Regions from separate parts of the Paenibacillus sp. J22P218 genome, predicted to be linked through region 1. Evidence: predicted binding sites of a transcription regulator. Region 1 holds the regulator's gene; the other holds the start of a gene.
The links. Region 1 encodes CtsR, which represses protease genes until heat stress. Its sites were predicted from a motif close to ATGGTCAATAAAGGTCAAACA; they were not measured.
Positions count from the first base shown of each region.

Region 1 (3,414 bases):
TTAAGCGGAACGGATGACTATGTGACGAAGCCATTCGAGCTTCCGGAGCTGTTGTTCCGGGTCAAAGCATTGTTTCGACGCTATTCCTTCGCCTCCAGCGACAAAATCAGACTGCACAGGCTTGTCATCGATCGGAAAAATTATGAGGTCATTGACGGCGACGAGGTGCTGCTGCTCCCGCTGAAGGAGTTCGAGCTGCTGGCGCAGTTGGCGGAATATCCTGGCCGGGTCTTCTCTCGGGATGAGCTGATCCATCTCATTTGGGGCTCCGATTATGTCGGCGATGAACGGACGGTTGACGTACATATCAAGCGGCTGCGCAAACGGTTCGCGGAGGGCGGAAGCAGCTTTAACATTCATACGATTAGGGGCGTCGGCTATAAGCTTGAGGTGCTGGCGTAATGCGCTCGCTTTATTTTCGCGTTTTCCTCATCACGCTCTATACGATTCTGATCAGCAGCTTCCTCGGCTTCTTTATTGCTAACGTGTATTATCATTGGTCTCTCAAACCCTATCAGGACGAGAAGCTGTTCGGCACGGTCAGTCAATTGAAAGCTCTTATCGAGCAGCATCCAGAGGCTATGGGCGATGCGCTAAGCATGTCTGCCGCGTTAGGATACCAGCTCTATGTCTATGATGAAGCGGGAAACGATCTGTTTTACGGGAGACATTTCTCGAGAAAGGATCTTCCGGATGACGTCAAGATGCGCGTACTGGACGGAGCGGAGTTCCACGGTATCGCTAACTTTCCGAACAAGGCGTTCGCTTCGGGTTACTTTGACAATCGACTCAGCAATACGGTGGGCGTACACGTATCGGCGGGAGCTGAGAGATACGCTCTTTTCCTGCGCCACGACAGCAACGTGCAATTTGACGAGCTTCGCACGTTCTTTCTATTTATGTTCGTGCTGACGGTCGTATTCAGCGTGCCCTACTTCATGGTTAGCACACGTTACCTGGTGCAGCCGATCGTACAGCTCAAGGAAGCGACGAAACGGCTCGCGCAAGGGCAATATAAGCTCCGCTTGCCAACCAAGCGGAAGGATGAGATCGGGGAATTGGCGAACCATTTTCAAATCATGAGTCTGGAGCTTGAACGCGCCGACCTTCGCACGAAGGAGTTCGTCGCGAACGTCTCGCATGAAATCCATTCGCCGCTCGCTTCGATTCAGGGTTATGCCGATTCATTGCTGAGCGAAGAGATGGAACCTGCCAGCGTTCGTGGGCATGCCGCTATTATCGGACAAGAGACGCGGCATCTTGCAACATTAAGCAGGCAGCTCCTGCTGCTCTCAACGCTGGATCATTCCGAGCAGACAACGGAGAAGGGAAGGTTCCCGCTAAAGCCTCAGCTGCGGCAGACGCTTCAATTGCTGGAGTGGCAGTTGGCGGAGAAGGAAATCGCGGTGCGGCTGCTGGTGTCCTCTGGCCTGCACGTATACGGAGACGAAGTGCTGCTTATGCAGGTATGGTCGAACCTGCTCTCCAATGCGGTCAAATATATACCGGCGGGTCGCTCCATTCAAGTTCAGGCATTTGTCGAGGAAGGCGGTTGCGTCATCCGTATAGCCGATACGGGTAACGGCATACCGGAGGAGCAATTGCCGTATATTTATGACCGTTTCTACCGGGGAGACAAAGCGAGGGAGCGGAAGTCGGGCAGTACTGGACTAGGCCTATCCATTGTGCAGCGCATTGTGATTCTGCATGGCGGAACGATCGCTGTGGAGAGCAGGACGGGGGAAGGAACGGCATTTACGGTGAGATTGCCGGTTGAATAAGCTTTGATTGTGGGGCGGGTTGCCCTGAATAGGTATAAATAATGCCGGAGCGCACCAAGCTAGATACTAGCGGTGCGCTTCGGTTTTTCGTTGAAATATAGGACCGAATCTAAGGTGAAATCGAATCGTCAGAAAATTTAAACTTTGTGACTTGACCCGAGGAATATTTTGAGTATAATGAAGTTAAAGTCAAAGAAAGTCAAAGTCAATAAACCGTTACGACGGCGATGACAAGCTCCTTTGGCCATGCGTTAGGGAGGTTGGTATTTTGAGAAATATTTCCGATCTCATCGAACAGTATTTGAAGCATATGCTGGACGATAGCGCCGGCGGCGCTGTCGAGATTCAACGAAATGACCTCGCTGACAAGTTTTCTTGCGTACCGTCGCAGATCAACTATGTGATTAGTACCCGGTTTACGCTGGAGAAAGGATACATGGTTGAAAGCAAGCGCGGAGGCGGAGGCTATATCCGAATCCAACGGGTTGATCTTCCGGCACTTAATTCGATTCAGCTCCATTTCGAACAAACGATTGGCGACTGTGTCGATCAGAGTGCGGCAGAAGGCATTATTTATCAGCTTGAGGAAGCAAGACTGGTGACGAGGCGCGAAGCTAATATACTCCGGGCAGCGGTGCAAAGGGAAACCATCGCACTCAAACTGCCGCAGAGGGATGAAATCCGGGCAAGGCTGCTGAAGTCGATGCTCATTTCATTATTAGTCAAGTAGCGCGTACCGGGAGGAGGGATCAGGCTTGATTTGCCAGGAATGCGGTAAGAGGCCGGCTACACTTCATTTTACAAAAATCATCAATGGTGAGAAGACGGAGTTTCACATTTGTGAAAGCTGCGCGAGAGAGAAGGGCGAAGGCATACCGGGCTCACCGAATAGCTTCTCGATTCATAGCCTGCTGTCAGGCCTTCTTGACTTCGAATCGACTGGCGGTCACAACTTCGCAAATCAGCAGCATGCGATTCGATGTGAGGAATGCGGTCTTACGTATACGCAGTTCAGCAAGATCGGAAGATTCGGCTGCAGCGCCTGCTACCAGCAGTTCGCCGATAAGCTTGATCCATTGCTGAAGCGGGTTCATGGCAGTACGGTCCATATGGGGAAAATTCCGAAGCGTTCAGGCGGTCAAATTCAGTGCAAGCGGGAGATCGAACAGCTTCGGCGCGATCTGCAAGCGCAGATTGAGCAAGAGGAGTTCGAAAGCGCAGCGAAGCTGCGTGACCGGATCCGCGAGCTGGAACGCAAGATAGCGGATCTGTAGACGCTGTACGTACGCTGTAAGCTGGCATGGAAGGAGGAAAGCTCTCTTGGCGAAGCATCGATTCACACAAGATGCATTAAGCGATTGGATGAAGAGCGGAGGCCCCGAAACCGAGGTCGTCATCAGCAGCAGAGTCCGAGTCGCTCGCAACTTGCGACATCATCCGTTCCCGATGCTGGCCACGAACCAGCAATCGAAGGAAGTGATGGAGCAGCTCACCGAGGTAGGCGAATCCGGCAAGTTAAGCGATATAGGGCAATTCGAGACGGTATTGTTATCCGATCTTAGCGAGCTCGATAAGCGGGTACTTGTGGAGAAGCATCTCATTAGCCCGAATTTGGCCAATGAGTCGCGAGGCG
Region 1 is NZ_JBWDNL010000013.1:10,576-13,989, reverse strand. Features, by position in the region: gene AC0YN0_RS30915 (response regulator transcription factor) at 1-402, shown strand, start outside; gene AC0YN0_RS30910 (sensor histidine kinase) at 402-1,781, shown strand; gene AC0YN0_RS30905 (CtsR family transcriptional regulator) at 2,050-2,511, shown strand; gene AC0YN0_RS30900 (UvrB/UvrC motif-containing protein) at 2,537-3,055, shown strand; gene AC0YN0_RS30895 (protein arginine kinase) at 3,102-3,414, shown strand, end outside.

Region 2 (3,414 bases), on a different contig from region 1:
ATCTATTCCTTGCTTAAGAAGCATTACGACATGCATGTTGAGCTGCTCGTGCGTAAGAAAATGCGCTTGAAGAAAAATAATGTGTATATCGTTCGGATTCCTTCGGGAGTACAGGAAATACTAAGCGAACTCGGAATCGTGTCAGAGGGTTTCATGTTCTCTAACGGCATCGATAAGGAGATTATTCGTAAGCCATGCTGCAAGCGGTCTTATCTGCGCGGCGCTTTCCTGGCCGGAGGCTCGGTCAACAATCCCGAGGGTTCTTCGTATCATTTGGAAATAGCGTCGATGTACGAGGAGCATTGCGATGCGCTTGTGGAGCTTGCCAATAAGTTCGATCTGAATGCCAGATGTATTGAGCGGAAGAAAGGCTTCATTCTATACATTAAGGAAGGCGAGAAAATCATCGAGCTTCTCAACATCGTCGGCGCCCACCAGGCATTGTTCAAATTCGAGGACGTACGAATTATGCGCGACATGCGCAATTCCGTCAATCGGATCGTCAATTGCGAGACGGCGAATCTGAATAAGACAATTGGAGCGGCCGTACGCCAGATCGATAATATTAAGCTGCTGCAGAAGGAAGTCGGCCTGGACAGTCTTCCTGAGAAGCTGAAAGAAGTAGCCGAGATCAGGCTGCAGCATCCCGATATGAATCTGACCGAGGTCGGCGAAATGCTAAGAGGCAAGGTAAGTAAGTCGGGCGTTAACCATCGATTGCGCAAAATCGACGAACTTGCGGAAAAAATACGAGGTAGTTAGCTTTTCACCTAGTGCAACCGCTGGTATAATGTTATAATAATGCAAAATGAACTTATCACCAAAGATAAGAAGTATAAGTCTAAATCTTATACAAGCTTATATTTCTGCGCTAGACGTCACCGGGTCCGCACAGCTGTTGCTGGCCGGGTCGTTTGACGCTTATGAATGAGTATAATATAGGGGGTATGGTTTCCATGACAAGGCTTCCGGTTGTCGTTCGTCTGAAGACGGGGCTTCATGCAAGACCTGCAGCGTTATTCGTACAAGAAGCGAACAAATTTTCCTCCGAGGTATTTGTAGAGAAAGACGACAAAAAAGTTAATGCGAAATCGATCATGGGCATTATGAGTCTAGCGATCAGCTCCGGCACTGAAGTATCCATAAGTGCAGAAGGTTCGGATGCGGAACAGGCTGTAAACGCTTTAGTCGCTCTTGTTAGCAAAGAGGAACTTGAGAATCAATAATTCATTGGTTACCGATGAAAAAAGCCTCACTCGATCAGTGGATCGGTGTAGGCTTTTTTGCGTTTCAGCGAGGTTATCTACAAGTTATTAGACCAATTGTGGATAACTGTGTATAGAATGTGAATAATACTGTGGATAAAATGAATTGTTGCTACGCTTTGTGGATAGCGAATAAGAAAAAAGGCGATACGAGGGCAAAAACCCTTGTATCGCCTTTTTACTACTTATCCAATTTTCTCGATTACTTTGTCAACAAGGCCGTATTCCTTCGCTTCCGCTGCGCTCATGAAGTAGTCGCGATCCGTATCTTGCTCGATACGGCTAAGCGGTTGACCGCTGCGCTCTGCAAGAATGCCATTGAGATGGTCGCGCATCTTGATGATGCGGCGCGCGCGAATCTCGATGTCGCTCGCTTGTCCTTCTGCGCCGCCTAGCGGCTGGTGAATCATGACTTCGCTGTTCGGAAGCGCGTAACGCTTGCCTTTCGCGCCTGCCGTCAGCAGGAACGCGCCCATCGAAGCGGCCATACCGACACAGATGGTCGATACGTCTGGCTTAATGTATTGCATCGTATCATAGATCGCCATACCGGCTGTAATGGAGCCGCCCGGGCTGTTAATGTAAAGAGAAATGTCCTTCTCGGGATCATCCGCCGCAAGGAACAGCATTTGCGCAATGATGGAATTAGCCACCACGTCGTTTACACCCGATCCAAGAAAAATAATGCGATCCTTCAACAAGCGAGAGTAAATATCATACGCACGCTCTCCGCGATTGCTTTGCTCAATAACCATAGGAACGAAATTCATATCCAACGTAAGCCCCCTCCTTCAAACTGAACGAAATGGTTAAATCGTATTTTCATAATAACGGATGGAAACTCAAAAGTCAAAGATAGTCAGACAAATTATCTGACAAATGATTGGACAAGCAAAAAATGGCCGCTGTATCGGGCTTTGTCGGAAGTGGGACATCGGATGAATGAGACTAAGCGGAGATAAGTGCTAATTAAAAAAGGCCATTCCGAAACAACATTCGGGATGGCCTTAATAGGTATGCGTTATGTAGTTGCTTTAGAAAAGGTGAGTGGCGCGCCCGCTAGGAATCGAACCTAGATCTCAGGCTCCGGAGGCCTACGTCATATCCATTGGACCACGGGCGCAAAAAACAGTAGCAAGGGTGATTATATGATAATAGCGATTAGAAAGCAAGCGGCTTCCGTAAATTAAATTTGTGAAAATCGTGACAGTAATCGCTTTCATTCGATTTCATGCTCTTGCGGCGAGCGGCAATTTCCGATAATATAGGAGGTGGGACTACAAATGTTATAGAGGGACGTTTCGCGTCCCGGTCAATGGAGCTATAGTCTCATATAACGGGTGGAGTGAAGGATAAGATGCGTCAGATCATTGAACTGCAGCAGCAGCTTGTGCCTGATCTTCTAGATGTAATGAGAAAGAGGTATTCGATTCTGCACCAGGTCATGCTGACAGAGCTTATCGGACGCCGCACGCTTGCTACGGCGTTATCGCTTACGGAGCGCGTGCTGCGAACGGAGATTGAGTTTCTGAAGGCGCAAGGCTTGCTCGATGTTCATTCGAGCGGCATTCGAATTACGGATGCAGGCAGAGAGCTTCTGGAGCAGCTGGAACCGGTCTATAAGACGATGTTCGGTCTATCGGAGCTTGAAGATCGAATCCGCACTCGCTTTGGCTTGTCGCAAGTTGTTGTTGTAGCCGGGGATTCCGAGAGCTCGGCGCAGACGAAGCGAGAGCTTGGCCGTGCAAGCGCACAGGTGCTTCGCAAGGTCATGCAGCCCAATGATGTCGTCGCTGTAACAGGCGGAACAACGATTGCCCAAGTTGCGAATCATTTATCAACCTCTACCGCGCTCAAGACCAATTGGTTCGTGCCTGCAAGGGGCGGACTTGGCGAGAGCCTCGACTATCAGGCGAATACGATTGCTTCGACGATGGCGAAGCGCACAGGCGCGCAATACCGCTTGCTTCATGTCCCGGATCATTTGGGCGAGGAAGCATTCTCATCGATCATGCAAGAGCCTAACATTCGTGAGATTGTCGATGTCATTCGAAGCGCCAGAATCGTCGTTCACGGGATCGGGGATGCGATGGTAATGGCTAGACGCAGACGGCTGGAGCCGGACGTCGTGAATGCGATGGCTGCAGAA
Region 2 is NZ_JBWDNL010000003.1:764,139-767,552, reverse strand. Features, by position in the region: gene whiA (DNA-binding protein WhiA) at 1-762, shown strand, start outside; gene AC0YN0_RS18020 (HPr family phosphocarrier protein) at 957-1,226, shown strand; gene clpP (ATP-dependent Clp endopeptidase proteolytic subunit ClpP) at 1,451-2,035, opposite strand; tRNA gene AC0YN0_RS18010 (tRNA-Arg) at 2,314-2,388, opposite strand; gene AC0YN0_RS18005 (sugar-binding transcriptional regulator) at 2,623-3,414, shown strand, end outside.
Region 2: a site for CtsR is predicted at 2,111-2,131, ahead of clpP (ATP-dependent Clp endopeptidase proteolytic subunit ClpP). Genes of this name have one in related genera too.